One region of the Bacillus cereus group sp. RP43 genome, then DNA from elsewhere that is predicted to be linked to it. Evidence: riboswitches for the same ligand, from Rfam matches in the RefSeq annotation. Region 1 holds a riboswitch; each other region holds the start of a gene.

Region 1 (7,980 bases):
TTGCAGGAGTTTTTTTACGTTTCCTTTTAATCCAAGATGGTGTCCAATTAACATTTGTCTATTTAAAAACGGTGCAAGATGAAGGGTAGGAATATCCCGTAATACAACTCGTTTCGTCGAATCTGGTATCATAACAGTTGCTTTTGGCAACGGCTCAATAACTGCCGGAATTTCTATTTTTTTCTCCTCTTGTTTCACAATATGAAGATGGCGTTCCTGTTTATCTTGCTTCATCTTTTCACGTTCTTCTTCTTTTTGTAATTTGTTAATAATATCAAGACCTGTCATTGCATCACTTGCATAACATACGAGCCCTTTATAAGTTGGAGAAATACGATTATCTGTAAATTTCCTCGTTAGCGCTGCACCACCTACAACAATTGGAATATCAATATTTGCCGCTTTTAAATCTTCAGCAGTTGTTACCATTTGTTGCGCTGATTTTACTAACAAACCAGAAAGACCAATAATATCAGGTTTCTTTTCTTGTACTTCTTGAACAATTCGATCCGAACGAACATTAATTCCTAAATTAATAATTTCATATCCGTTATTTGATAAAATAATTTCAACAAGATTTTTCCCAATATCATGTACGTCACCTTTTACGGTCGCTAACAATACTTTCCCCTTTTTCGCACTATCACTAGATTCCATATGTGGCTCTAAATAACTTACGGCAGCTTTCATACTTTCAGCACTTTGCAATACTTCAGCAACTATAAGCTCATTACCATTAAATAATCGCCCTACCTCATCCATTCCTGTCATAAGCGGGCCATTAATAATATCTAACGGTTTTCTTCCTTCTGTAAGTGCGAGACTTAAATCTTCGTGTAATCCTTGCTTCGTACCTTCTACAATATAGTTTGCTAATCGTTCATCAAGCGTTAATGTTTCTTGTACAACAACATCTTTCTTTTTAGCAACACGATAAAAGTTTGTAAATTCTTCTAATGTCTCTTTCGTCGTTTCAAATAATAATGCATCTGCAAGACGTTTTTCTTCCTCTGGAATTGATGCATAGCGTTCTAATTTTTCCGTGTTAACAATCGCATAATCTAATCCTGCTTTCGTTGCATGGTATAAAAAGACAGAGTTTAATACTTCACGTCCAGCTGGTGGTAAACCAAAAGATATATTACTCACACCTAGAATCGTTAAACACTCTGGTAACGCTTCTTTAATAAGACGAATTCCTTCTATGGTCGCTGCTGCTGAACCTATATATTCTTCATCACCTGTTCCTACAGGAAACACAAGCGCATCAAAAATAATATCAGATGGGCGTATACCATACTTATTCGTTAGTAATTCATAGCTTCTTTTAGCAATCTCTATCTTTCTTTCTGCACTAACTGCCATACCATCTTCATCAATTGTCCCTACAACTATCGCAGCACCGTATTTCCGAAGAAGGGGTGTCACTTTTTCAAAACGTTCTTCTCCATCCTCTAAATTAATAGAATTGATAACACCTTTTCCTTGAATATAAGTAAGAGCTTTCGCCATAACATTTTCATCTGTTGAATCAATCATAATCGGTACTTTTAACACTTTCGTAACTTCCGCCAAAAATCTTTCCATATCTTCTATTTCATCACGATCTGGGTCCGCCATACAAATATCAATAATATGAGCATTTTTCTTCACTTGTGCTCTTGCCACTTCAGCAGCCTCTTCAAATTTCCCTTCTGCTACTAATCTTTTAAACTTACGTGATCCAATTACGTTCGTCCTTTCTCCAACAAATAGGGGCCTCATAGAATCATCGTATTGCAACGCTTCTAGCCCACTAATTCCATGTCCAATCCGTTTATGATGCTCACGAGGATTAATCGAAGCAAGCGCCAATTTCATTGCACTTATATGTTCTGGTGTTGTGCCACAACAACCACCAATAATATTAATCCATCCTTCTTCAGCAAAACGTTTTACTTTTTCAGCAAGTGACGCCGGAGATTCGTGATAATGCCCATCTTCATCAGGAAGACCAGCATTTGGATAACAAGAAATATAACACTCCGATAAATCAGATAGAGAACGAATATGTTCCCTCATAAATTCAGGACCTGTAGCACAGTTTAATCCAACCGATAATGGCTTCATATGCTCTACCGATAAATAAAAGGCTTCGATCGTTTGACCCGCTAAAGTCGTTCCCATCGGTTCAATTGTTCCGGAAATCATAATAGGTACTATTTTGTTTAGTTCTTCAAACGCCGATTGAATTCCAAGGTAAGCAGCTTTCACATTACGCATATCTTGACTCGTCTCAACGAGCAATACATCAACTTCTCCTCTTAATAATCCTCTCGCTTGCCTTGTATAGGCTTCGATTAACTCTTCAAAAGTCACACCGCCTGTAACACTAATCGCTTTCGTCGTTGGTCCCATCGCTCCCGCAACATATACTTCTTTCCCACTTTCTTTAACCGCTTGCTTCGCCAAAAGCGCTGCCCTTTCGTTTAACTCTTCATCTAAATGAGACAATTCGTAATCACTTAATACAATATTTGTTGCACCAAACGTATTCGTTTCAATAATATCTGCACCAGCTTCAATGTAGACTTTATGAATATTTAAAATAACATCCGGTCTTGTTTTTACTAAATATTCATTACAACCTTCATATTCTTCTCCTCCAAAATCTTCCGCTGTTAAGTCTTCTTGCTGGATCATCGTTCCCATTGCACCATCTAATATTAAAATTTCATGTTGTAATCTCTCTTCTATTCGTTTCATCAATTAATACCTTCTTTCACTTCTTGCTTTTCTCTCACATATTTCACGAGATGTTCTGTAATTTCATATTTTAAAAACGGCGTAATAAGATAAATACCGTTAAAATATTTCATTGCCGCATCGATCAACTCTTGTGAAATACGAATTCCTTCCTCGATAGCAGCCTCTTTCGTTTCATGTCCATCCATTCTTTGCCTTATCTCTTCTGGAAGAGTAATACCCGGCACTTCAAAATGAAGAAAATCTGCATTCCGCTTACTTACTAACGGCATAATTCCAATAAAGATTGGTTGTTCCAAATGCTTTGTCGCTTCATATACTTCTTTAATTAAAGCTACATCATAAATCGGCTGAGTTAAGAAATATTCTGCTCCAGCATCTATTTTTCGTTCCATTCGTTTTACCGCTGCTTTTAAATGCCTTACATGAGGATTGAATGCCCCTCCGACAGAAAACCTTGTTGCTGGACCAATTGATTTCCCTAAAATAGAGCGACCGTCGTTCATCTCTTTAATCATTTTAATTAGCTCTATAGATGACAAATCATATACAGAAGTTGCACCTGGAAAATCACCAACGCGCGCTGGATCACCAGTTAAAGCTAGCACTTCCTCCATACCTAATGCTGATAATCCAAGCAAGTGAGACTGTAGTCCAATAACGTTATGGTCTCTACATGTTAAGTGCGTCAATACTGGAATATCATGCTTCGTTAATAATGCACCCATAGCCATATTCGAAACGCGAGGAGATGCTAATGAATTATCTGCTAGAGTAATAGTATCCGCTCCAGCCCTTTTCAGTGCTCTTGCCCCTTCAAAAAACCGCTGCGTGTCTAACGTTTTCGGTGGATCTAATTCCACTACAACTGTCGTTTGTTTCTTTGCCTTTTCTGCGAGAGTGACATGAGCTCTCGAACGCTTCTCCTGTGTATGGACCACTTTAGGCCGTGGAACCGTCTCCTTTACTATTACAGGTGCAATATTTGCAATAGCACGCTTCATACTTTCAATATGTTCTGGTGTTGTACCACAACAACCACCCAATAACCGAATACCTTGCTCAATAAATTTCGGTGTCATTTCTTCAAAATACGCTGGACTTCCCTCATATACGTAACGCCCTTCCACATAATTCGGGAGACCTGCATTTGGATATGCTGACAAGTAGCCATCTTGAGGAATCGATATCATTTTAAAAGCTTCCGTCATATGAAGTGGTCCTAGTTGACAGTTCAATCCAACAACATTTGCACCGTAATCTAAAAGCTGTTTTAATATTTCATTGACATCATTCCCATTTTGAGTCGTACCTGCCTCATGCAACGCTAACTGAGCAACAATCGGAATATTCGTTTGTTTACGCAATACTTTAACGGCATGTAATAATTCAAATTCATCATAAAAAGTTTCTAATAATAATCCATCAACCTGTTCTTCTAGTAGAGCACCTGCCTGCTCAAGTAACATAAATTCTCGCTCTATATCAGTCGTTGTAACAGCACCAATATGTTTCATACCTCCAATTGTCCCTAAAATTGCATTCCGCTCTGTTACTGATGCTTTCGCAATATTCACTGCCGCTCTATTAATTTGGACAACTTGATTTTCTAATCCATACATACGTAATTTCGCTTCATTTGCCCCATACGTATTCGTTTGAATAACATCCGCTCCAGCAGCTACATATTGTTTATGAATCGATATAATTAAGTCTGGATCAGACAAATTCAATTCTTCAAAACTACTTTGTAAACCATGCGAATGTAATAACGTTCCAACCGCACCATCACCTATTACAATTCCTTTTGATAATAAATCTAGTAATTTCACGAATCTCCCTCATTTCTATCAATATAAAAACCCCCTCTTCGCTTTGAAGAGGGGGACATAATTGTTCCTCCTCTTATTATGCAAAACACACGTTTTGCAGGTTTTAGCACCGTTTCAAACATTTAGTTTGAAGGTTGCCGGGTTTCACAGGGCCTTTCCCTCCACCGCTCTCAATAAGAGTTTGTCTTTATTATTTTATTTATGTAGCTAAAAGGAAATACGTTCCCCTTTTAACAATGTTTGTTAATTTTTTATAAATTTAGCACGCACTAAAATAAAAGTCAATGACACTTGCGGAAAAATAAAAATTATTTAAAATAAAGTTGCAATTCAGTTAACTTTTGTTGTAAAGTTAAAAACATAATAAAAATTTCATACGAACATTCTTATCTAGAGAGGTAGAGGGACTGGCCCTATGACGCCTCAGCAACCATTAACAATTTGTTAATAAGGTGCTAATTCCAGCAAATTGTCAAAGATTTGACAGATGAGAAGAAGACTCTATTCAATCCGAAAGCCTTCTTCTTAGAAGGCTTTTTTTATTTTATATTCAACTACTCGTTCAATTTAAAAAGGAGGAATTTTTACATGTCAACTATCGAAACAAAACTAGCACAAATCGGAAATCGTAGCGAAACTACAACAGGAACTGTTAATCCACCCGTTTATTTCTCAACCGCTTATCGTCACGAAGGACTTGGTAAATCTACCGGCTTTGACTATTCACGAACTGGAAATCCAACTCGTGGTCTTTTAGAACAGGCAATCGCAGACTTAGAATATGGCGAACAAGGTTATGCCTGCAGTTCAGGAATGGCAGCTGTTCTCCTTGTCCTTTCGTTATTCCGTTCTGGGGATGAACTTATTGTATCTGAAGATTTATATGGAGGAACGTATCGATTATTTTCTGAACATGAAAAAAAGTGGAATGTTCGATGTAGATACGTAAATACACAATCTATTAAACAAATTGAGCAAGCTATCACAACTGAAACGAAGGCTATTTTCATAGAAACTCCGACTAATCCATTAATGCAAGTTACTGATATTGCCACTGTCACAAGTGTAGCGAAAAGACACGGACTACTTCTTATTGTAGATAACACATTCTACACTCCTTATATACAGCAACCATTAACAGAAGGTGCCGACATCGTACTTCATAGTGCAACGAAATATTTAGGTGGGCATAACGATGTACTAAGCGGACTTGTCGTTGCAAAAGGAAAGGAACTTTGTGAAGAAATCGCTCATTATCATAATGCCTCCGGTGCTGTCTTAAGCCCATTTGATTCATGGCTATTAATTCGTGGTATGAAAACTTTAGCGCTTCGCATGAGACAACATGAAGAAAATGCGAAAGCAATTGTTGCTTATTTAAATGATGAAGACGGTGTGACAGATGTATTTTATCCAGGAAGAGGCGGTATGATTTCGTTTCGTCTTCAAGATGAAACATGGATTAATCCATTCTTACAATCTTTATCCTTAATCACATTTGCTGAAAGTCTTGGTGGTGTAGAGAGTTTAATGACTTATCCAGCAACGCAAACGCATGCTGATATTCCAGAAGAAATCAGAACGGCAAACGGTGTATGTAATCGTCTTCTTCGATTCTCCGTCGGCATTGAAAACAGTAATGATTTAATTCAAGACTTAAATCAAGCCATTAAACTTGTAAAAGAAGGTGTGAGAATATGAGTTATTCTATAGATACACTCTTACTACACAACCAATATAAACACGATGCACAAACAGGAGCTGTTAACGTTCCCATTTATAACACATCAACATTTCACCAGTTTGATGTAGATACTTTTGGCAAATACGACTATAGCCGATCTGGAAATCCAACTCGTGAAGCTCTGGAAGATATCATTGCTTTATTAGAAGGCGGAACAAAAGGGTTCGCCTTTGCATCAGGCATTGCAGCGATTTCTACTGCTTTTCTCCTTCTTTCACAAGGCGATCACGTACTCATTTCAGAAGACGTATACGGAGGCACTTACCGGATTATAACTGAAGTTCTCTCTCGTTACGGTGTTTCACATACATTTGTTGATATGACCAATTTAGAAGCAATAAAACAAAATATCAAACCGAATACGAAGCTCTTTTATGTAGAAACACCATCTAACCCACTTTTAAAAGTAACAGATATTCGCGAGGTTTCTAAACTCGCAAAATCTATTGGTGCTCTTACATTTGTTGATAATACATTTTTGACCCCATTATTCCAGAAGCCGCTTGATCTTGGCGCCGATGTCGTTCTTCATAGTGCCACAAAATTTATTGCTGGCCATAGTGATGTTACTGCCGGATTAGCGGTCGTAAAAGATGCCGAACTCGCTCAAAAACTTGGATTTTTACAAAATGCATTTGGCGCTATTTTAGGACCTCAAGACTGTTCTCTCGTGCTTCGCGGTATTAAAACATTGCATGTACGTCTCGAACATTCAGCTGCAGGTGCCAATAAAATTGCACATTATTTACAAGAGCACTCTAAAGTCCAAAATGTCTATTATCCTGGATTACAATCACATCTTGGCTATGATATTCAACAATCTCAAGCAACATCGGCCGGAGCTGTCCTATCTTTTACTTTACAGTCAGAAGATGCACTCCGCCAATTTTTATCGAAAGTTAAACTACCCGTTTTTGCGGTTAGTCTAGGGGCTGTTGAATCTATTCTTTCCTATCCAGCAAAAATGTCCCATGCAGCTTTATCACAGGAGGCACGTGACGAAAGAGGCATTTCTAATTCATTGCTTCGTTTATCAGTCGGTCTTGAAAATGTTAACGATCTAATATCCGATTTTGAAAATGCTCTTTCTTACGTAGAAGAACCTGTAAATGCATAGAGAAAAAAGAAGATATGAAATTAAGTTATCATATCTTCTTTTTATGCTGTCTAGTATATTCCTTTTAATGTTTTTTCTTTTTGTGTAGTACATTAAAAAAATAAAAGTGTATCATCTATTTCCAAGTAATGGATTAATTGATATATTAAGAAATAAAAAAGGGGTAAAAATAATGGATACTTGTGCAGATATTTTAATCGTTATCGATTTACAAAATGGGGTATGTTATAGCGGAGAGCATTTATTTGATTTACAAAACTTGCTTACAAAAGTAAATAAAAGAATTTCTTCATATAGAAAATCAAATAAACCAATCATTTTTGTTCAACATTGTGATGATGATTTAGTACCCGAAAAAGAACTTTGGGCTATTCATACCGATCTAGATGTTCAAGAACAAGATTTTTTTGTAAGAAAAACACATGCAAATTCATTTTATAAAACAAACTTAAAAGAAATTTTAGATCAATTATCTGTACATCGTATTGAATTTTGTGGTGCCCAAACAGAATACTGCATGGATGCTACAATTAAATTTGCCC
Region 2 (7,980 bases), 3.6 Mb from region 1:
TTACCTGAGTCCATTCAATTTTTGTTATCACGTAATCGGCAAGAAGAAGCGAAAAAAATTCGTGATCGTTTTCAAATTGAATTACATGTAAAAAAAGAAATTTCTGAAACACCATCTAATACACAAAAGAAAAATGGATTTCTTACGTTATTCTCAAAAGAATACATAAAAGCAACTCTACTTTTCTGGACCACTTATATAATGGGAATGTTTTTAATATACGGTTTAAATACTTGGTTACCACAGCTGATGCGCCAAGCAGGATATCCTCTTGGATCTAGTTTATCATTTCTACTTATGCTAAATATTACTGCAGCTATCGGCGCATTATTTGCCGGGGCGATTGCCGATCGTATAGGAGCAAAAATTGTTATTAGCATCTCCTATCTTATGGCAGCCATATGCATCGGACTATTAACAATCAAACCCTCCATTACAATCATTTATCTTTTAATTGGTCTTGCTGGAATTGGATCAGTCGGTATTACTCAAATATTAAATGCATATGTAACACAATACTTCCCATCCCATATCCGAGCTACCTCTTTAGGCTGGGGGCTTGGCCTTGGGCGAATTGGTGCGATTGCTGGCCCTATTCTTGTTGGTATTATTATAACAATGCAATATGATCTGGCGTGGAATTTTTACTTATTCTCATTTGCAGGCCTTATCGCAGCTATATCTGTTTTCTTTATTCCTAAAAACTAAAAAAGAGCACAGACTTACTTGTGCTCTTTTTTACATAACTCAAACAACATATCTCGAAATAATGTATTTAAGCTTTCAATATCTATTCCTAGTCCCTTTTTAATACCTTTCACGTATTGCTGATAATAATCAATTTGCTCTTCTAAAAATTGATTTAGTACATTAATTTTTAAACCGATATCTAATTCAGTACCCGCTTTTTTCTTTATTAACAACTTTTCAATTTCATTCAATACACTACGTTCTACTGATAGTTCTGTAATTAACCGGTCAAATTCTACAGGAGGCAATGTCGCCTTCTCCTCTAACCATTTGCACGCTAAAATAGGACGTAATACGTAAAAGTACTTTTTCAACTTTACATTTTCACCTTGTAAAAATTCACGATAGTTTTTTGAAGCCATATGTAAGTAATGATATATTGTTGATTTCGGATCAAAATCCTTTTCACTCATTTGCTGAAGTTGTTCTGGAAGGCTAGAGTTTTTCGAATAAAAAATTGGTGATCGAATCCATTCGAGTAACGCTGGATTTGACTTTGCAAATAGTTGCAATGCCTTTTTAATATCCCAGCCACTTATATCTAAATCATCACTAATTGGATACTCGATTACATCACGTTTATCATGAATTGATAAATACCATTCTACAGGACGTATATAAACAAACCTAACATCATAATCGCTATCTTTCGATGGAAATCCCCACGCCCTGCTCCCTGATTCTACAGCAAATAAAATTTTCACATCATTCTCTTTTTCAATTCTTTCTAGTTCCAACTCAATTTTCTCTCTCATTTCATACCCTCCCCATTTTTTGATCATTTCCCTGGAAATTCGACAAATATAAGACTAATTTTACTACATACTAAAATAGCTGTCAGAAAGTTCCCGACAGCCTAACAAAATACCTATTTTTTCTTTTCAATTACAGTAACTGCAATTCGTTCAATCTCTTTTTGGATTTCTTCTTTATATGCATCAACTTTTGAAAAATCCATAGCGGCAATATAAATTCGTTCTAATTTATCACGAACTGATTTTGCCTTTGCTAAGAAAGACATCGCCTCATTCATTTTTGTTTTATACTGAATTGAAACGTCGCGAATTTCCGTAGCATACTTCTCATCTGTCCCTGGTGCAACAATGAGATCATACATATCGATAATCTCATCCCCCTCACGGCTTGGGAAGTATTCATGCGGTGCTGTGCTATCAAAAATTGCAAATCCTAATTCCCTTACGATAATCATATCGAGACTATTTGGGTCAAATCCACAATGATACACTTCTACTTCAAAACCTTTTTCTTCTGCTGCCTTAGCTAATTTTTTAAGCATCGTTGATTTTCCAGAACCTGGGCGACCTTTTATAAAATAGCGATGCGGAAGCCCTTCTGTCAAATTAGGAACGAAATCAACTGCTCCCTTCGGTGTAGCAGCCCCTAAGAAACGATGTTTCACAATTGATTTCTTCCCGCCTTTATCTGCAAACAATTTCTGTATAAGCTGATTTGTTAATTCGTTTGCTTTATTAAAATCAATGTTATTAATATATATTTTCTCCCACTCATCATGTATAACTAGAGCCTCTTTAAAACACCCGTAAGCTGCTTGAAAGGCTTTACTTGCTTCTGAAACAAATCGTTCAATCTCTAATTTTTTCTTTCTTAATTTATCTGAGTCCCAAGCAACGCCTAAATTTATATACTCCTCTACAACTCCAGGCATTTTCGGCTCTATAACGTGTGGCGATGTCCCATCGACAATTCCTACATTTAGCTTCGGAATAATTACACCGTCAACTGACTTATTATCAGAAGAACAATGTAAAAATTCAATATCATATCCTTTTCCAGTCCATTCACGCCCAATTGCTTTTATTAAAGAAGACTTCCCTGTTCCTGGACCGCCTTTTAAAATAAATAACCTATCTAGCCCTTTTAAACTCTCTTCATACAAGCTATAAAATCCCCTAGCTGTATTTCCACCAGCAAAATAGTTCAATACATTACCTGTCACTGCACCCACCCCTTCGCAGCATTCTACTTACATAAGCTACAATATGCGAGAACCTTTATTTGGGTGAATACCTATTTTGTATTGCACGAAAAAAGGAAATGAATTACAATCTAAATATCTCGAATATTCCGAATTTAAAACTGAATAAACCTTTATCAAGAGAGGCAGAGGGACCGGCCCTTTGAAGCCCAGCAACCTCAGTTTATGCAAACTGAATAGGTGCTAATTCCTGCAAAATGCATTGCATTTTGGAAGATAAAACTCAACTAGTATGTAAAGCTCATCTTTCTTGATTATGAAGGAAGGGCTTTTTATTATTTTTAAAAAATATATTGGAGGTATGTAAAATGAAAGTAATTGATCTATCACAAACGTTTGAAAATAATATGTCTCAATTTCCTGGAACACCAAAAATTCAACTAGAAGCCATTACAAGCGTTGAAGAATCAGGTTATCAAGTTACGAATTTTCATTCTGTCGTTCATGTTGGTACGCATTGTGATGCTCCTGCTCATTTCATTTCAGGCGCAACCACTATTGATCAATTACCCCTAAATCAATTTGTAGGCGAAGCTGTTCTTATCGATGTGACTCATGTTCAAGAGCGAAAATTACCTAAGGAAGTATTACATACTGTCGACATAAAAGAAGGCGATATTGTCATTTTCCATTCCAATCTATCTAATAAATGGAATACCGAAGCTTATGAGAAAGAAGCGTTTTATCTTTCCGAAGAATTAGCTGAAGAACTAGTTCAATTAAAAGTAAAATCTGTCGGTTTAGATTTTATTTCTCCTGATGAGGTAACGACAGAAACATCACCGATTCATCACATATTACTAGGGAATAATATTTATTTAATTGAAAATTTAACAAATCTAGATGCCATTAAAGCGAAACGATTCTTTTTCTCAGCAGCACCTTTAAAAATTAAAAATAGTGACGGTGCTTTCGCAAGGGCATTCGCTGTTATTTTTTAAACATGGTCTACAAAAAAAGCAAAGATCACTTTTGACCTTTGCTTTTATATTTTTTATTTAAGTTAAGAAAGAATTGTTCCACCCTTGGGCGTACCCAAGCTAAATAATCTTTATCTTTCTTCTTTGTACAAGCTATCTCTTCTCCATCTACCATTTCGACAAGTTCTAGCTCTAACAGTTGCCTCGTAAATGCTACCATATTTACTTCTTCGGCCGGATACTCTTCTTTTAATTTCTCCTCAATTTCTCCCAATAAAAAACCGTCACGCATCATTGCCAGTGCATCAATCCAAAGTGGCGGCATTTCATATGTCTCTCCTGTAATCGTATCTTTTACAATATAGTTCTTTTGCTCTTTTCGAAATTGAATCGTGTGTAAACATACAGTCGAATTTAATGTTAATTCCATCATACCACCCCTTTCATCATATCTGCATAGAAAAAAGGATGCGCGTGCACCCCTTCTTTTCTTTTCATAACACTACCGAACCGTTACACGAGCTACAAGCTCTATGTCGATATTTTCCTCCATTATAAACGAAGTGTTTTATAAAAAAAACCCTTCTTGAAACATTTTATAAAATGTTTATATTTACACAACAAGAACACTTTTCTGAAAAATAGTTTCTTCTAATGTACTACACTGCTGGTAAATAAATTTCCACTTTCGTTCCTACGCCCATGCTACTTTGAATCGCGATACTCCCTTGATGTTCCTCAATAATTTTATATGTAATCATTAATCCAAGACCTGTACCATTCTCTTTTGTTGTATAAAAAGCTTTTCCGATTTTTTCTATTTCCTCATTTTCTATCCCAAAACCTTGATCTTCAACAGAAATACACAAGTTCTCTCCAGCTTTTTCATATGCGCGAATCTGAATATCTCCACCTTCTGGCATCGATTCAATTCCATTTTTGATGATATTTAACAACACTTGTTTTAATTGCTTGTCATCACCATTTATAACGGGTAAATTTCCATCTACTTGCAAATGAAATTCCACTTTATATTGAGTCGCATAGCTTTCCATTAACTGTACAACATATAAAAGAATTTCCCGTATATTACACCATTCATAATTTGTTGGTTTCGGTTTTCCTAATAACATCAATTCACTAACAAACCCATTAATTCTCTCAATTTCTTGCAGCATAATCTCATAGCTCATCGTATCTTCAGGATTTCTTTCTTTTTGAATTTGTGTAAATCCTTTTAAAGCTGTTAATGGATTTCGAATTTCATGAGCGATTGTTGTAGACATAGTCCCAATAACCGTTAAATTTTCTGTCTCTTTCATACTGTTCATCATCTCAACAACTGTCCTTACATAAGATTGAAATCTCCTTAATAAAGAATGCGAAATGATGAAAAAGAATATACATAATACAAGCGGAATCACAACTTTTACATCTTGTAATATCAAAGTAAAAAATACATATTTTCCAATTACACTACAGGAAACGAAATAAAAATATTTTCTGTTCACGAAAATCGGTGCAAATAGAATTAAAAATATTTCAACCATATTTCCATTTTCAAAAATACGATCACTGTGTAAATAAATCATTAAGTTATTAATAAGATCAATAAGCATGTACCCAATTAAAAATAAGTATTTCACAAAATATACATAACCTTGTTTTTGAAGATATATTGAAATAGGAAATAAAGATATTACTAATATATATACACCTATTCCCATACCACCTTCTGGCCATCCTACCCTTGCTTCATTAATATTCATAGCGGGATAAACGAAATAATAGATAACGTCATATGAAAAGAATATAATATAGAATAATAATATAAATACTTTTAAAGCTTCTCTTTCTTCATAAATCAAGCTCTTGTATTTGTTCATATAAAAACTCCTCTTGATCAATCCCCAAAAAACATTTCAAATGTTATCTCTTTAAATTATAAATATGAAATTGCTTTCAGGGCAATATGTGACCTTCTAATACTAAAAGGAAGGAGATACAGCTCCTTCCTTTTCAGTCACAATTTATAACCACCTTACCCTATCATGTAGCAATCCATCTGTAAAATTATTATGCCCTATTACAAAATCCTTCATATATAAATTTAAATATTCCCCATACTTACTTTCAGTATTTAATAATAATTCTTCTACATAATAAGCACCTTGTCCAAAGGTATCTAAAAGTAAACTACACAAGCCCGCATAAATCCCACATCCTACTTGGAAGTAAGTTGCATTTGTTTTATACTTTTGAAAAACTTGGCTACTATTCATTACATTATACATGTAGGTCTCGCTATTTTCATATACGAGTAACACACCAACTAAGTCCTCTCCCGTAATCTCTTCTTCTGCAGGATTAAATACTTTACGATTCCAATTCCATAAATCTTCTACTTTATCTAAGTTCTGTCTAATTAAATTTGTTGTATATTCATTAATCCGATAAAGAAAACCAACTTCCATATTAAAAGTTTTCCCTAAAATTAAGACTTCCTCATGCGGCATTAAGCAACCATAAAATTCTTTTGCTCCTAACTTCACTTTATACTCTGAAGCATATACATCCTCATAAAAATAAAGTGAACGATGATGACTCATATACATAGGATAACTCCATATCGCTTCATCAAGAAAACGCTCAACTGCCCATGATGCATAAAGTGTATGAGGTTTTATAAGCTCTTTATCATTCAAAAATGAATTGTCATGTTCTACAATATAACATGCTCTTGGCTTTTCATTTGGACGTTCTTTCATAAGCTCAACAACCATCCATTGAACAACACCCGGATTCATACCTGATCCTATAATCGCTCTTGTATTTGTAAATGTTTCTTTCTCCTTTTCAAACCTCATATACCTTTCCGTAAGCTGAAAACCAAGTAAACTATCATCTTGATCTACTGCCTCATTTTCCAAAGCCGAATTAATATAACAAATGCCAAGGTCATTACAACAACTCAGTACCCTAATCGTATCTGCACCTGAAACATCAATAACAACCTTCGTTCTTTTTTCCTTTAAATGTTGTTTAAATTTGACTACATCTTGAAGGTTTATTTCATATAAAAAAAATTGCTCTTTCAGATTTGGAAATAACTCATCATAATAACTTTTATCTTTTTGTTTTATATCCACTAAATGGAAGTTTACATTCTTTATCACTTCATAAATTGGATCTTTTTCATTTACTACCGCTTGATTCAAAATTGCTAACACTGCTTTTGCTGCTCCACCAGCACTGCCAAGCAACGTAATCGAAAACGAATTTGGAAACTGCTCCACAAACAAAACCCCTTTAATAAAGTAGTTGAGCAGCACTTCCTCAAAAGTGAGTTGAATACACCAAAAGGTAGCTCGTACATCTTTTTTATAATTTAGTACAAGATTACCTCTGTATAAGTAAAAACAGTAACATACTTATATATTCAATTCACTTGCCCTCTCATATCCAAATAGCGGTAAACAAATAGGCTCGACCTTTTCTTCCGTATATATAAAAGAAAAAGCCAGCCCTTTTAACTAACCTACGGACAATGGACCGATTTCACATGTTGAATATTCACATACATTTTTGCGTCACGGGCTTTTAATATTTCAATATGCCCTTCATCAATTTTCGCCATCTTTCCGATTTTGTTAGATTCTTCACCTAAATCAAACACCATAATTTTCCCAGACATTTTAATAAGCTGTTCTTCGAACGTTCTAGCTAAAGTAATATTTAATGGATTTACGGGGAGTTCATTTTTATTGAGGGAATAAGGTACTTGGTTCTCTTTATAGGGAATTAACCATTTCAAATGCTTTAAAGATATATATACCGTTTTATAAACCGGGCTATAAAAAACAATATAATCGTTCATTACACTTGTAACATAACCATGTATCGGGGCATTTCCTGCCACATAAATTTCTGTAAAAATCCCTTTAGAGGTGCTTAATACTTTTCTCAAAGAAATTGAAGGTGATTCCCTCTTAATTACAGAATCCACATCTGGTTTCAATATTTCTTCATCATACTCTCTTAAAAATCTATAATATTGGATATGGTATAAAGATATATATACATAGTCTTGTCCATTGTATAGAACAACAATATCATTCCCTACATCAATTAATATACCTCTAAACCTTTTTTCACCGATTAATTTAACGTATATATTTTCCCCAATGTTCTTGTTTAACTCATTCATCTATATCCTCCTTTCTATGAAATTGCGCTTTTCTGTCTTCCATTTCAAAAAAATAATCAGGGGCAATGTTCTGTCTTTTAATAGTA
Region 3 (7,980 bases), 1.0 Mb from region 1:
ATCATCAATGCCACCCATCACTTCGATGACAACATCAATATTTGAATTATCTAAAATTTCATTTGCATTTTGTGTTAATAGAGTAGAAGGCACGTCTACTTCTCTCTCTTTCTCAATGTTTTGCACCAATACTTTCGTTACTTTCACTGGACAACCTACTTGGTGTATAAGTCGTTCTTGATGATCTGTAATAATACGAACTACACCACTACCAACTGTCCCAAGACCTAATAACCCCACTTGAATTTCTTTCATAATACTGTCCACCCCTTAAAAATTGTGTTTAGATGCCATTATATAGACAAAAAATCTGAAAAACAATGTATTTTGAATATTAAGAAAAATACAGGTTGATCTTTACAAATAAAACGCTACCACGTGTTATACAATCATTTACAATATATAAGGGGTTTCTTGATACACGTAATAATTCAGCCAATTAGAGAATAATAAATTCCCATGACTCCTCCACCTAACAAGCGGCTTCTCATTTGGATTATTATGTTTAAAATAATTTTTTGGCACATCAATATTTAACCCTTTTTGGCAGTCCCGTTCGTATTCTTTCTTTAACGTATCACAACTGTATTCACTATGTCCGAGTGCGAAAACTTGCCTTCCCTCTTGCCCAATAACAAGATGAACACCCGCTTCTTCAGAACTGGCTAATAACGTTAATTCTTTCACTTTTTCAATATCGCTCTCTCGTACTTCTGTATGACGAGAATGCGGAGCAAAAAACACTTCATCAAACCCTTGTAACAATTTCACATGTTGCTCGCGAACCTCATGTTCAAATACACCAAACATTTTTTCCGCAAGAGGGTACTTCGGCACACCATAGTGATAATACAAACCTGCTTGTGCCCCCCAGCAAATATGAAGCGTAGATGTTACATTCGTTTTTGAATACTCCATAATACGTCCAAGTTCTTCCCAATAATCTACTTCTTCAAAAGAAAGAGTTTCAACTGGTGCTCCTGTAATAATGAGTCCATCAAATTTTTCATTCTCAATATCACGGAATGTTTTATAGAAGCTCGTTAAATGGTCCTGCGCTACATTGCGAGACAGATGCGATTCCATATGAAGTAAATGCACATCTAATTGCAACGGTGTATTTCCAATTAAACGAAGTAATTGCGCCTCTGTTTCTTGTTTTGTAGGCATTAAATTTAATATAGCAATTTTCAAAGCACGTATATCTTGTGTTACTGCTCGCTCCTTCGTCATTACAAAAATATTTTCCTTCTGCAATACTTTGCGAGCTGGTAAATCTTTATCAATTATGATCGGCATGTTGTTTGCCTCCGACTAGCGCCGCTTCTAAATCTGCAATAATATCAGAAACATCTTCTATACCGACCGATAAACGGATTAAATCAGATGTAACACCAGCTAAACGCTGATTTTCTGTGCTTAATTGTCTGTGCGTCGTACTAGCAGGATGGATTACACAAGTTCTTGCGTCAGCTACATGCGTTACAAGAGTTGCAAGCTTTACATTTGCGATAAATTCTTTTGCTGCTTCTAATCCGCCCTTAATACCAAATGTTAAAACTCCACTAGCACCTTTTTTCAAATACTTTTGTGCTAACGAGTAATTTTCATTACTATCTAACCCTGGATAATTCACCCATTCAATGCGATCATGATTAGCAAGCCACTTAGCAACTTCGAGAGCATTTTCACTATGACGCTCCATTCGTAAATGCAATGTTTCAAGGCCAATGTTGCTAATATATGCATTGAATGGGCTCATACAGTTTCCGTAGTCTCTTAATAACTGAACGCGTGCTTTCACAATATACGCTGCTGCTCCAAAATTTTGAACATAGCTTACGCCGTGATAACTCGGATCCGGTTCGACAAGCTCAGGGTATTTTCCATTTGTCCAATCGAAGTTCCCTCCATCTATTACAATGCCGCCTAGAGAACTTGCATGGCCATCAATATATTTCGTTGTAGAATGGACAATGATATTTGCCCCATGTTCAAACGCCTGGCATAAATAAGGCGTCGCTAATGTATTATCAACGATAAAAGGTACTTCTAATTCTTTTGCTGCCGTTGAAAGTTCTTTGAAATTCAAAACGTTCATTGCTGGATTTCCTAATGACTCTGCATAAACGAGTTTTGTCTTATCATTAGCAAGTGCCACAATTTCATCTGCCGTTAAATTAGGATTAAAGAACGTAACATCGATACCAAGCTTACGCAAACTCACTCCAAATAAATTAAACGTTCCTCCGTAAACAGTTGAAGAACAAAGTAAATGGTCTCCACTACTGCAAATATTTAAAACCGCAAGCATAATAGCTGCCTGCCCAGAAGCTGTTGCAACAGCCCCTACACCGCCTTCTAAATCTGATAACTTCTGCTCAAATGCAGCTAGAGTAGGATTTCCAATACGCGTATATATATATCCTTCTGCCTCTAAATTAAATAGTGCTGCTAAATCATCTGACGTATCGTATTTATACGTTGTACTTTGATAAAGTGGCAAAACACGCGGCTCACCATTTTTTGGCGTATAGCCACCTTGCACACAAATCGTTCCTTTCCCCCATGATTCTCCCATCTCTCATTCTCCTTTCTTTTATGCAAAATAAAAAACTGCTCCTTCCCTGAAAACAAGAAAGGAGCAGTTTGAAAACACGCTCTAAGGTTCTTTCTTATCTCTCAGGATTATTACCTGCAGGATTTGGCACAATTCCGTTATACGGCTGTTGCCAAGGTTTCATCGGGCCTGTCCCTCCACCTTTTCTTGATAAGACTATGCAATTACCGTTGATTTTATAGCAATAATTTCCTGATGTCAAATAGTTTTTCTGAATGTTCTAAATTAAATGAGAGGAATTTAATTTAAACAACAAAAGAAATATATTCCATATTCATTTGAAAAAGACCTTTTAAAAACTCCGATCAATATATAGAATTAAATAAGTGGTTTAACCGCGTTTGTTTCAAATTTTCATGAGATTTCAATATATTGAATAAGCCAAACCCTCAAAAAGATACTATATATATTCCATTCATTTCACACTAGCATTTTTAATCCTTTCTACATGAAAACTTACATAACGGAGGTACAACATGACAAATAAAAAGGACATGCACTATATACTCGTCCTATATGGCATTCTTTTAGGCTCTATAGTAGGAGCTACAGTCTGGTTATTTTTAGTTACAATAAATATCGGAATTCACTTTATTTGGGGATACTTACCTACTATTTTCTCTTCTCCGCCTTATTACACCATTTGTGTAACAATCATCGGTGGTATCCTCGTTGGTTTAACACAAAAATACTTCGGTACATATCCACGTCTTATGCCCGAAGTGATGGCTGAATATAAAAAAACAGGTAGAATCGAATACAGTTTTGTACATAAAGCTACTTTAACTGCGATTATCGTTTTAATATTTGGAGCTAGTTTAGGCCCAGAAGCAGCACTTGTTGGAATTATCGGTGGACTTTGTACATGGGTAGGAGATCGCTTTAATTTTGCTTTAAAGGGAATGAATGAACTAACAGAGGTTGGAATTGGTGCTACTTTAAGTGTAATTTTTAATGCACCATTATTCGGTTACTTAGCTCCGAATGAAAATGAGGGTGAGCAAATTAATGAATTTTCGAAAGGAAAAAAAGCAATTGTATATTTAGCTACCACTTTTGCCGGTTTTTCCGTTTACTTATTGCTTAGTAAACTCGATAATCGTGGATCCTTTATTGTTGATTTTGGGGAAGGGTCTCTTGCTCTTAATGAATGGATCGCCTTTCTACCACTTGCTAGCATTGGTGTTATAGTTGGTTTCTTTTATTTCAAATTAGAATTCGCATTAGAGAAATTAATCCATCCCTTCAGGGAATACAAGGTATCACTTGGAATTATAGGCGGTATTTTATTAGGAGTTACAGGAACTTTTCTCCCGTATACGTTATTTTCAGGGGAACATCAATTAAAAGATTTAGTCGTTGAATGGAGCCATTTGTCCTTCTGGGTACTACTTCTTTCAGGGGTTTTAAAATTATGTATTACTGCCGTTTGTTTAAATACGGGTTGGCGCGGCGGACATATTTTCCCAATTATATTTGCTGGATCAAGTATCGGATATGCTATAGCTTCTATTATCCCTATAGATCCAATAGCTTCTGTAGCCATCGTCACGACAGCTATTTCAAGCTATGCATTAAAAAAACCAATAGCTATAACATTACTATTGCTCATGTTTTTCCCGCTCAATTTATTATTACCGATGCTTGGAGCTGCGGCAATTGGTAATGCTTTTCCGCTTCCTAAACATAACGAAGCTACAAATTAATAAAAATAGGCAGTAGGGACAAAAGTTCCACTGCCTATTTTTGTTACACATGCCGCTTCAATAGAGCGTATAAATCTTCAAAACTATGCACTTCATATGTTGGCACAATCTCGCTATCATTTGATTTCTTTTCTGGATTAAACCAACAAGTATCAATTCCCGCTACATATCCACCTTTAATATCGGCGCTTAATGAATCCCCAATAATAAGCCCTTCTTCAGAAGCAAAGTTAGGAATCCTTTCAAAAGCATAATCAAAATACTCTTTCATCGGCTTTTGAAAACCTGTATCTTCAGAAACAAAAATACCTTTAAACAATGAATGTAACCCTGCATTACGTAAACGTTTATCCTGCGTCTTAGAAATACCGTTTGTCACTATATATAAATCATACTCACTTTGAATTTGATTTATAAATTCAAACGCACCTTGCATTAGTTGGTTTCCTTCTTCTAAGTAGCTACGATAATTATTTTCGAATAATATCCCATCTACTTCTTCCCCGTACTCTTTAAACAAAATGGAAAATCGTGTATTTACAATTTCATTTCGCGTTATTTCACCTTTTTCAAAAGAACCCCAAAGGCCTTTATTTATTTTTTTATAACGCTCCTCTATTTCATCGGTTAAAAGAAGCCCCTTCTCTTCAAAAAGCATCCGTAAAGCGATTTTCTCAGCCGTTTGAAAATCTAGTAATGTATCATCTACATCAAATAGCAATGTTTTATATTTTTTCATAAACCCCTCACACTCTCTTTTCTACAAAAACAAATTTACATAAATCGTATCATTCTTCCTTGTAAAAATAATAGGAGATATCTCATACTAAATATGAGGTGAAAATATGAAAGTCAGCAAAAATAACGAAGAAATTTCTCATTACATGCAAACTTACAACCTCCACACTCTTTTTTCTTTTGATGTCTTACCGTATGCTGAGCTACATTCCTTTCAAAAGAAAGAAAAGATATGTACTGAAGGGGTTGATTTCCCTTATCTTTATTATTTAATTTCTGGGAAAGCAAAAATATATATGAGTCACAAAAACGGAAAGGTTTCATTAATTAACTTTATTCAAGCACCTTCGTTCATTGGAGAATTAGGATTAATTGGTGTAGAATCCTTTACTAAAGCAGTTGAGGTAATCGATGATTGTATTTGCTTAGCACTTCCTCTTAAAAATTGTCAGCATCTTTTATTGCAAGATGCTACCTTTTTACAGAAACTATGCAAATTCATTGGCGAAAAAACAATTGTCCGAACAGAAAGTTATGCAAAAAACAATAGTTATCCGTTCGAAAATCGATTAGCGGCGTTTATTCTATTAACAGAACAAAATAATTGCTATACCGAAAAACATACCGAAGCCTCAGAATACTTAAACGTCAGTTATCGTCATCTTTTATATGTATTAAACCAGTTTTGCCAGCAAAATTATTTAAAAAAAGAAGGCCGAACATATTATATACAAGATCGAAATCAATTAGAAAAACTTGCTGATGAGCTAAAAATATAAAGAAACAGCATTAACGTTTAAGCGTTAATGCTGTTTCTTTGAGTGACGATTATATTTTTAATTAAAATTTACTTGCTACTTTAGCCGCTTCTTCAAGACCTGCTGTAATGATTTCTTCTGCTTTATCTGGGAATTGGTTATGTCCTTCGATAACTACTGTTTTCATGTTTGTTGCGCCGAAGAAGCCCATCATGCTTGCTACGTATTTAACAGCCATTTCCATTTCAGCTGCTGGTCCTTCAGAATATACGCCGCCGCGTGCATTTAATAACGCAATCTTCTTATCTCCAATAAGCCCAACTGGACCCTCTGGTGTATATTTAAACGTTTTACCAGCACGGTTTAAATAATCAATATACGTGTGTAATACGGCTGGAATCGTTAAGTTCCATAATGGGAAACCGAAAACTACTTTATCAGCTTCTAGAAATTGATTTAAATACTTATCAGCAACTGCTACCACTTTTGCTTCTTCTTCTGTTAAATCAAATCCTCTACCTGCTTTGAATGTACCATTAATCATATCTACGCCTACATATGGTAATTCTTCTTTATATAAATCAAGTTCTACTACTGTATCATTTGGATGTGCTTCTTTATAGTTTGCTAAAAATGCCTCGTATAATCTCACACTTACTGCTTGTTCCGCTGGGCGGTTGTTTGCTTTTACAAATAAAACTGTTGCCATGATTCTTTTCCTCCTACTACTCACTCTTATGTTGTTATATATTACTTACGAAAAAAGGGTACTCCCTTGTAATTGTTGTTGCTTACAAATACATTTTATCTTTATATCAAGACAATTTCGTCCTCACATAGACGTATTTTTCCATAAAAAAAGTCCACCTTCTAAAGGCGAACTAGGTCTTACGACTTTCGTCTTATACAATTCCATTTTTCACCGCATATAATGCTGCTTGTGTGCGATCGGATAAATGTAACTTACTCAAAATACTACTCATATGAGCTTTTACCGTTTTTTCTGTAATAACTAAAACAGAAGCAATTTCTTTATTACTCATCCCTTTCGCCAATAGCTGCAGTACTTCATTTTCTCTCGCTGTTAACACATCCACTTGAACTGAAGGTTCTTCTTCTTTCTCTTCCTGTGGTAATGTTTGAGAAAGAAGGGCATTTGCTATATCTGGATGTAGTTGAATATTACCTTTATACGCGCTTCGAATAGCTTCAACAAGCTGATCTGGTTCTATATCTTTTAAAATATAACCACTCGCCCCAGCTTTTAGTGCCGGCAATACATGAGCTTGGTCAGAAAAACTAGTTAATACAATTACTTTCACGTTTGGATATTCTTTTTTAATACAAGCTGTTGCCTCAATTCCATCCATCTCAGGCATATATAAATCCATTAATACGACATCTGGACTTGTTTCGCCTACTTTCACCAACGCTTCTTTCCCATTGTTTGCTTCCCCAACTAATTCAAAATCTTCCTGTGTGCTTAGAAAAAATGCCAATCCTTTTAAAACAACTGTATGATCATCAACTAACAATACTTTTATTTTCACAAACTTCCCTCATTTTCACATCATAATGGTACATTTACTTTTACACTCGTTCGTTTCTTGCTACTTACAATTTTAATTGTTCCACCAACTAATTCTACTCTTTCACGCATCGTAGTCATACCAAGTGATTTCTTCTCTTTTATATCCTTTTCTACAAACCCATTTCCTTGATCGACTATTTCTAATGATACATTTTTCTCCGTCACTTTGAAATAAATCGTCGCTTCTCTTACATTCGCATGCTTACTTACGTTATTTAAAGCTTCTTGTCCAATTCGCCATAGCGCTTCTTCTACTACACGCGGCAAATCACGCACACCTGTAACTTGCTCCCGAATTTTCAATCCTAAACTTTCACCATACTGCTTTAAAGCTGGTAATAACCCTTTCTCTAATCCAGCCGGACGGAGCTGCCAAATTAATGTCCTCATTTCTTTTAAGGCACCTTGTGCTAATTCACGCATCTCATACAAAGAATGATCTACCTTTTCATTTTGACCCTTTAAGACAGCTTCAGCACCTTTCGTCATAAACGTTAATGAAAACAACTTTTGTGAAACAGAATCATGTAAATCTCTAGCTAAACGATTACGCTCTTCCATTCGTAC
Region 4 (7,980 bases), 1.1 Mb from region 1:
TTAATAGTGTAAAATTTTAACAACAGCTTCCTTTGCCGGTTTTTCTAAAAATACAACACAATTCTTCTGATAATAAATTATTTACTTCCGCATCATTTAAATCATAATAACTCCACGTACCTTTTGTTTCTTTTACAATTAAACCTGCATCTAATAAAATCTTTAAATGATATGACAACTTAGATTGCGTCATTTCAAAAATCTCTGTTAAATCACATACACAAGTCTGGCCTCGCTGACAAAGTTCATACATAATCTCTAAACGCTTCTGATCAGCCAACGCTTTAAATTTTTTCTCATAGAGCTGAAAATCTTGTGCCACTGTAGTTCACTCTCCCTTCATCAACTTTTTTTGATATTTATAGTATATACGCTGATTAAGCCCTTATGCAACTAATTAATCAAGTTTTTTTGATTTATAAAAACCTTCCTCGCATCATATCTTTGCTACAACTAAAAAGGACCATAGCCTTTTCAAAAATGAAAAACTACGGTTTTTGTTACAACTTAATAGTGAAAATATTTCCAAGGAGTGGAGTCTCTATATTTTTTAAAAAATTTCAATTTGATAATTGTAGAGTGCTGCCCTTATAAACAAAAGCCTCCTGAAACATCTAAGATTTGCCCCGTTACCCAGCGACTATCAGAAGAAGCAAGGAACGCTACTGCATCTGCAATATCTTCAACTTGCCCTATTCGTCCAAACACAGATGAATTCGTAGCAAAATTTCGTATTTCCGGATTATCTAGCAATTTCGCATTCATATCTGTCTTCGTATATCCCGGCATAATTGTATTCACTGTTATATCTCTTTCTCCAAGATATTTAGCTAGAGGAAGTGTCATCGTATTAAGCGCACCTTTACTTAAACCGTATGCAATTGATCCTGTAAAACCAAGCCGTACTTCAGCTGATGAAATGTTAATAATACGTCCTTGTTCTCGTAGAAGCGGTAATGTTTGCTGAATTAAGAAGAACGGTGCCTTCATATTTACGGCGATAATTTCATCAAAAACTTCTTCTGTCGTATTTTCAATCGTTCCTTGTGTACCTATGCCTGCATTGTTTACTAAAATATCAATCTCTGATGTACCAACTCTTGTTTGTAATTCATTTTTTAATTGTTCTACTAGCTTTTTGACACCATCAATTGAATTGAGCTCAGCTTCAATTACGAACGCTTTTCCTCCATTAGATTCAATCTCACTAATCGTTTCATCTGCAGCTGTTTTATTTCGGCCGTAGTGAATCACAACTAATGCCCCATCTTTCGCCAATCTCATTGCAATGGCACGGCCAATGCCGCGACTCGCTCCTGTTACTAACGCTACTTTCCCATCAAGATTTTTCATTTTTTCCATCCTCCCTAAATTTCCGTTTAATAAATCCTATACTTATATTTTTATTCAAAAACCAATAATTTCAAATATAGATTTATAGGTAATTTAGTTCGTTCACTTATGATATTATAGTTATAATTTGTGATTTACTTAAAAAATAAAATAAGGAGGCTACACAATGCAAAACACAGTAAAACTGGATGAAATCGATCATAAAATTATGAACTTGTTGTATGAAAATGCGAGAATTTCTGTTTCAGAAATAGGACGAATTATATCCATGACGCAACCTGCTGTAAAAGAGCGTATTAACAAACTTGAAGATCAAGGGGTTATAGCTGCTTACCGAACGAAATTTGAGCCTTCCAAAATTAATAAGAACATTCAAGCATTCATCATGTTTAAAACGAGTCAATGCTCTGATTTTATCCAATATTGTAATGCCGCTCCTGAAGTAACAGATTTATATCGAATTAGCGGGGAATTTAATTATATGATGAAAGTCATGAGCGATTCGATGGATTCTCTCGCTGCATTTTTAGACTCTTTAATGCAATTTGGATTATCGTCTCCTTTAATTGTTTTAAAGAGTGAATTTGAGGAGAAATTGTCGTTTTGATAAAGAAATAAGAGAATTGACATCTCAATGTGAAAATGAACACTTTATTTAAATTGATAGGCACCAGCTTTCCTCAAAAAAGAAAAAGGAGTGGATGATCCACTCCTTTTAACCCTCTACCCCTGATTCCTCTGCGCCTCTCTAAACTCCTCTTTCACCTTCTCTAACAGTCCTTTTTCTGTAATTAATCGATACGCTGTATTTGCTAATGCTTTTGCCGATGTAATTAACGCTTTATCTCCTAGTTCTGAACGTGCTGCTTCTCTAAATTCATTCGTATGTGCAATTAAGTCATCTGGTCCGATTTTAATGTACGGGTGAATGGTCGGTACGACTTGGCTTACGTTTCCGGCGTCGGTTGAACCGATCCCTACTCTTTCTTTGCGATTTACATCTTCACCTAATAGTTCTAATTCTTCCGCTACGATGTCGTTATATGTTTTTGTTACGAGTAGTTCATCGATTTCATTTTGGAATTGATGGATTTTTACTTTTGCGCCTGTTGCTAACGCTGCTCCTTGTGCAATATTTCTTACTTTTTCTGTTACTTCCGCACATCTTTTTCGCGTAGCTGCACGGATGAAGAACCGTGCGGCAGCGTAGTCAGGAATAATGTTAGGTGCTTTTCCGCCCTCTGTAATGACGCCATGAATTCTCACATCTGACGGAAGTTGTTGGCGAAGTGCGTTAATACCGTTATAAAGCTGAATTACCGCGTCTAATGCGTTAATCCCTTCTTCAGGTGAAGCTGCGGCGTGAGCTGTTTTTCCGTAAAAATGAAAATCAAGTGGATCGACTGCTAATGAAGGACTCGTCGTCGCTGTCTTTCCGCTCGGATGAATCATAAGCGCTGCATCGATATTTTTAAATAACCCAGCTTTTACATAACTCGACTTTGCGCTACCGTTTGGCCCGCCTTCTTCTGCTGGTGTTCCAAACACGACAACTTCTCCGCCGATTTCTTCAAGCGTTTCTGATAATGCGATTGCTGCCGCAACGCTAATTGTGCCAATTAAATTGTGACCACACGCATGACCGAGTCCTGGTAAAGCATCATACTCAGCTAAAAATGCGATAACTGGTCCTTGTTTCCCTGAACTTTTTCGTGCGATAAAACCTGTTTCATGACCAGCTATATTGTGCTGCAACTGAAATCCTGCACTACCTAGTAATAAACTTAACGTTCTTGATGCATAAAATTCTTGGTTACCAATCTCCGGATTCCCATGAATATCATGACTTGTTTTTATGTACTTTTCCTTATTTCTTTCGATACTCTCTTCAATTGTTTTTCTTTGTGACGTTACTCCTGTCGCTCCCATTTTTCTTCCTCCTTTTATTTTCACGTAAAAAAGCCTCTTTCTAAAAGATAGAAAGAGGCTTCTGTATATACAGTCAAAATGAGCTTCTTTCTTATCTTTCAAGTTACCTTGCTGGAATTGGCACAGTATTCATAAAGAATCCGCTGCCGAGGTGTCATAGGGCCAGTCCCTCAACCTCTCGTGATAAGAATTTTCATAAAATTATATTAAATTATATTAAATTATTTTCATTCTAAATTTATTCCGAATAAAAGTCAAGGAATTCCTATCCGAATTTACCGAATATCTAAAAACCCTTTTAATACACCAATTGTTTCAGGTGCTTGTAATCTTGCACATATGTACGGAAATTCCGTACTACCTTCAAACATCATTTGAGATGTGAGAGGTGCCCCTGCCCAAAAGATTTCATCATCGATTACTATAAATGGGAACGCTTTGTTTTGCCTTTGTAACTTTACATTCTTTAATGGAACTGGTCCGTCACTATATACCGTTACTTGTGCATTCGTACGCATTAACGCTTGCCATACTCGTTTATCTACTTGCTTCGTACTTGGAAGTGAAATAATGATTTTTCGTTTTGCAGCTAAAATATCTTTTAATAGCCCTTTCGTTTCCTCGAGATTCATTTCCATAAACCAGCGTAATCGTTTCGATATTTTTCTCTCCCATAATTGTCTTGATGTCGTGCGATCATACACATCTCCGTGACGTTCTATATGAGCTGTTAATTGTGATAACGCTTGTTTTCTCGAAAGATTTTTACGCATATAATGGCAATCCGATAATTGAATGAACTTCCCTCTCGCTCTCGTTACTGCTACATTGACGAGACGATGGTTTTTATGATCAAAGAATAACACACCAGGTCGTTCTTGCGGATAACTATCAACTGTATCAAAGATCATCATATCTCTTTCAGACCCTTGAAACTTATGAACTGTTGCCGCTAATACTGGTATGTTTTGATATTTCGTTCTCTGCAACATTTCCCTGATACACGTTGATAAAAAGCGTGACTGCGCCCTGTAAGGCGTAACCACACCGATAGATTGCACACCATCTAGCAGTCCGATTAACATCATTTGCATCGCTACTAAACCAGACATAATATTAAAACGAGAACCAGATGCAGCGTCTTTTAAGGAAAATGCTCCCATTAAGCTCGTATCAAATAAAACACTCGCCTCATTTGCGAACGGCTGCAATTGCGCAAGTTCTTTACGCTCTGAAACAGACGGATGGTCATATACTCTATTTTTATAAATAAATGAGTTTGTAAACTTCGATATATCCGCATGCATACGTCTTTGTTCCTGCAACATAAAAAGGTTGGGATGTGCTTCTGATTTATTTACAGAATCAACAATCCCTGCATGGTAAAACATATCTTCGCCGAGCCATTTTCTAACAAGTTCATGGTTTGCCATCGCAATCGGAGGCAATTGTAAAAAGTCGCCACAAACGACGATACGTTTTCCAAGAGAAGCAGCTAATGCGATTTGCGGCACATATGCCATACTTACTTCATCTACGACAACTAAATCAAATGTACGCTCATAAATAAGTGAATCAATGGCACATTTCGATAAAGTCGCACCGATTACTTGCGCATTTTCAATATATTCTTTTTCTACTTCTTTAATTTTCGCTTTTTGCTTTCGAAGATCACTTTCAATCTCTTGTATACGCTTCTTATCAGCAGAAGTCGCTTTATATGATAAAATCTTTTCACGAAGATCTTGTCGTGTCTCTTCTAAATAGAGTCTTTCTTCTCCCCAAGATCCGTTCGTCGTTTCAACTAACTTCGATGCAAGTAACGTTTCATGATTTCGTATATGTTCATGTTGGCTAAAACCGTAACGAACGATTTCACCAGGTGTCCATTTCTTTTTCTTCTCAATTTGCTTCGTTACTTCGCTCATTAATACGTCAACTGCCGCATTACTATGAGCTAACACAAGTACCGATTTTCCTTTTTGATAATGAGCCGAAATAATACGTGATAAATTGTACGACTTCCCTGTTCCAGGCGGTCCCCACACATACGTTGTCGGATTGTAAAAAGAACGGTAAGCCAATTCATTTTTCGTATTTTTCATCTTTTCAATATGTTTCGGACTGCTCGTCCCATCAACAAGACGCTTTATACGATTACGTTTCAGCTTATCTTTATGTGCTTCTTTCAATCTCTCTTGCAGTTGTTCTAACAATTGCCACGGTTCACTGTATAAAACAGCTTCTCGTATTTCGCCTTGTATATAATCATTTAACTTCAATTCGATTTCTAATCCATGTACAGATAATACTTCCCCCGTCGCTTCCTCACCATCGAACTCAATTCGAATTGGTGAACCTTCAGGTAAACTTACTTCCGATATAAGCTGAAATACGTATACTGTACTTTCATAATCTGTATATAAAAAACGACCGTTAATGATAGAGATTTTACTACCACCTATCGTTTTCCAATGTTTAATTTCATATGCTAATGCATAATGCCACTCTTTCATTGTTTCCGATAATGAAGGAGTTTGAGTAGTTGTATTCATAGTATAATCTCCTTCCTTCTCCCCAAACATACTTTCTCACTATACCATATAACACGCTAAAATTTGTAAGGTTTTTATCTTGCTTATTTTCTTAATTTTCAATAATATATTGTATATAATTTTCAGAAAGAAGGAGTGCACATGCCAGTTAGAAGAATCGAACACGTCGGACTTATGGTCACAAATTTAGAAACATCTATTTCATTTTATGAAAAAGTAGTTGGCTTACAACTTATTAAGCGCATGGGACATCCAAACCCAAACTTAAAGCTCGCATTTTTAGGCGTAGAAGAATCAAAAGAAACGATACTTGAACTAATTGAAGGTTATAACTCTTCCCTTCCAGCCGAAGGAAAAGTACATCACATTTGCTTTAAAGTGGATTCATTAGAAGATGAAATCAAAAGACTAGAAAGCCACAAAGTAACATTTTTACTAGGAGAAGAAATCGAAACATTACCAGATGGAACACGTTACATATTCTTCGCTGGCCCTGATGGAGAGTGGATTGAGTTTTTTGAGACGGAGAGATAAAAAAGGAGCCGGAATTTCGGCCCTTGTTTTTGTAAGTGCAGCGACCATTAACAATTAAACATACCTTCAACCTGAAAATTCACCAAGATTAAGGATCATTCATTTTGTTAGGAGTATAGAGAATGATGAATACTGTTTAAATTCTTGCTTTTTGGGTGCTTATACTATTTCCAATCCTTTATATAATCAAGATAAAGGATTGGAGTTTAACAGTAGTTGCTGTATTTATTGGAAGGATTCTATTAAGTGTTATCTTTTTCTTAAATGGAATGTATATAGGACTGCAACGAAATTGGGTACAGCCCCCCTATGAAAAAGAATGGGATTTCTTTATTAAATCTTTACAAAATGGAAAAACAGAAGCACTTTTAGAATTATTACTTCTAATTATTATAGAAATAAAAAGAAATAGAATACCCTATTTCTTTCCTTTAAGTTATATATCTGAACAGAATTGTTACAACCTGAGCGCGCAGCAAAATATCTGATTTTTTCAAGAATATAAAAATAGAGGTCTTTTTAATGGGTGCTATTCACATAATTCTCTAAAGCTAGATTGAAAAATACCCCTTTCTACATACTTTCTAACAACATAAACACACAACTTCCCCCTTTATTTTACCCTCTAAAATGAAACTTTTGTTTCATTTTAACAGCAAAAAACCTTATCTTTGATAGTAAGGTTTTTTGTAATCGGATAAGACAATATTCATCTTAAAATATAATAACGTATGCAAATCAACCCCACGGCTCTCCATATGTATATTGTATACTACTTGTTGTATTAACCTTTGTTTGGTCCGTTGAAACATTTACTCCATTTTATGAATATTAAAAACGCCTAATTTGATGGGCATTTTGTGAGATGCTCACAAGAACAGGTTCCATTAAAACTCTAATATACCTCTTTCAAATGGGTACACTCTTTGTGTCACAACCGGATTTACTATTAATACAAAAATACTGTCATTGGGTCATCACAAAACACACAATAGTAAAGGTATAGCATATTATATAATGATAAATAAATTTTATGTAAGATAACTGTATATAAAGTATAACCGTAGGAGGGAGTTATATGTTTGATAAAAACGAAATACTTCAAGCTAATGCATTGAATCCAAATTTAATTGGCCCTACACTGCCACCAATTCCACCATTTACTCTACCAACAGGCCCAACAGGAGGGACAGGCCCAACGGGAGCAACAGGCCCAACGGGAGCAACAGGCCCAACAGGAGTAACAGGCCCAACGGGAGCAACAGGCCCAACGGGAGCAACAGGTCCAACGGGAGCAACAGGCCCGACGGGAGTAACAGGCCCAACAGGAGCAACAGGCCCAACAGGAGCAACTGAAGGTTGTCTTTGTGATTGCTGTGTTTTACCTATGCAGAATGTTTTGCAACAACTTATTGGGGAAACTGTGATTCTTGGGACTATTGCAGACGCGCCCAACGTCCCCCCTCTTTTCTTTTTATTTACTATCACTTCTGTAAATGATTTTTTAGTTACAGTTACAGATGGTACCACATCCTTTGTGGTCAATATTTCTGATGTAACAGGGGTAGGATTTTTACCACCAGGTCCATCTATAATATTACTTCCGCCT

What was found. A riboswitch is a leader RNA that binds a small molecule or an ion and turns the genes downstream of it on or off. The one in region 1 is predicted to bind S-adenosylmethionine.
Positions count from the first base shown of each region.
Region 2: another riboswitch for S-adenosylmethionine. It lies ahead of QCI75_RS24750 (cyclase family protein); the one in region 1 lies ahead of metI (cystathionine gamma-synthase/O-acetylhomoserine thiolyase).
Region 3: another riboswitch for S-adenosylmethionine. It lies ahead of QCI75_RS00475 (bifunctional O-acetylhomoserine aminocarboxypropyltransferase/cysteine synthase); the one in region 1 lies ahead of metI (cystathionine gamma-synthase/O-acetylhomoserine thiolyase).
Region 4: another riboswitch for S-adenosylmethionine. It lies ahead of QCI75_RS11545 (M20 family metallopeptidase); the one in region 1 lies ahead of metI (cystathionine gamma-synthase/O-acetylhomoserine thiolyase).

Region 1 is NZ_JARVHQ010000001.1:1,144,376-1,152,355, reverse strand. It holds gene metH (methionine synthase) at 1-2,745, opposite strand, end outside; gene QCI75_RS05965 (bifunctional homocysteine S-methyltransferase/methylenetetrahydrofolate reductase) at 2,745-4,577, opposite strand; SAM riboswitch class I at 4,648-4,757, opposite strand; SAM riboswitch class I at 4,961-5,071, shown strand; gene metI (cystathionine gamma-synthase/O-acetylhomoserine thiolyase) at 5,166-6,278, shown strand; gene metC (cystathionine beta-lyase) at 6,275-7,438, shown strand; gene QCI75_RS05950 (cysteine hydrolase family protein) at 7,611-7,980, shown strand, end outside.
Region 2 is NZ_JARVHQ010000001.1:4,766,347-4,774,326, forward strand. It holds gene QCI75_RS24735 (MFS transporter) at 1-708, shown strand, start outside; gene QCI75_RS24740 (nucleotidyltransferase domain-containing protein) at 723-1,505, opposite strand; gene QCI75_RS24745 (PRK06851 family protein) at 1,619-2,728, opposite strand; SAM riboswitch class I at 2,878-2,990, shown strand; gene QCI75_RS24750 (cyclase family protein) at 3,076-3,708, shown strand; gene QCI75_RS24755 (hypothetical protein) at 3,734-4,117, opposite strand; gene QCI75_RS24760 (ATP-binding protein) at 4,347-5,573, opposite strand; gene QCI75_RS24765 (S-adenosylmethionine decarboxylase related protein) at 5,718-6,983, opposite strand; gene QCI75_RS24770 (LSm family protein) at 7,226-7,894, opposite strand.
Region 3 is NZ_JARVHQ010000001.1:95,602-103,581, reverse strand. It holds gene QCI75_RS00485 (homoserine dehydrogenase) at 1-255, opposite strand, end outside; gene metA (homoserine O-acetyltransferase MetA) at 394-1,299, opposite strand; gene QCI75_RS00475 (bifunctional O-acetylhomoserine aminocarboxypropyltransferase/cysteine synthase) at 1,283-2,581, opposite strand; SAM riboswitch class I at 2,673-2,777, opposite strand; gene QCI75_RS00470 (chloride channel protein) at 3,097-4,326, shown strand; gene QCI75_RS00465 (YjjG family noncanonical pyrimidine nucleotidase) at 4,370-5,065, opposite strand; gene QCI75_RS00460 (transcriptional regulator YeiL) at 5,172-5,843, shown strand; gene QCI75_RS00455 (FMN-dependent NADH-azoreductase) at 5,905-6,531, opposite strand; gene QCI75_RS00450 (response regulator) at 6,725-7,372, opposite strand; gene QCI75_RS00445 (GAF domain-containing sensor histidine kinase) at 7,393-7,980, opposite strand, start outside.
Region 4 is NZ_JARVHQ010000001.1:2,194,548-2,202,527, reverse strand. It holds gene arsR (arsenical resistance operon transcriptional regulator ArsR) at 17-322, opposite strand; gene QCI75_RS11555 (SDR family oxidoreductase) at 589-1,353, opposite strand; gene QCI75_RS11550 (Lrp/AsnC family transcriptional regulator) at 1,520-1,960, shown strand; gene QCI75_RS11545 (M20 family metallopeptidase) at 2,077-3,282, opposite strand; SAM riboswitch class I at 3,371-3,472, opposite strand; gene QCI75_RS11540 (AAA domain-containing protein) at 3,558-5,867, opposite strand; gene QCI75_RS11535 (VOC family protein) at 5,979-6,371, shown strand; gene QCI75_RS11530 (hypothetical protein) at 6,512-6,859, shown strand; gene QCI75_RS11525 (collagen-like triple helix repeat-containing protein) at 7,450-7,980, shown strand, end outside.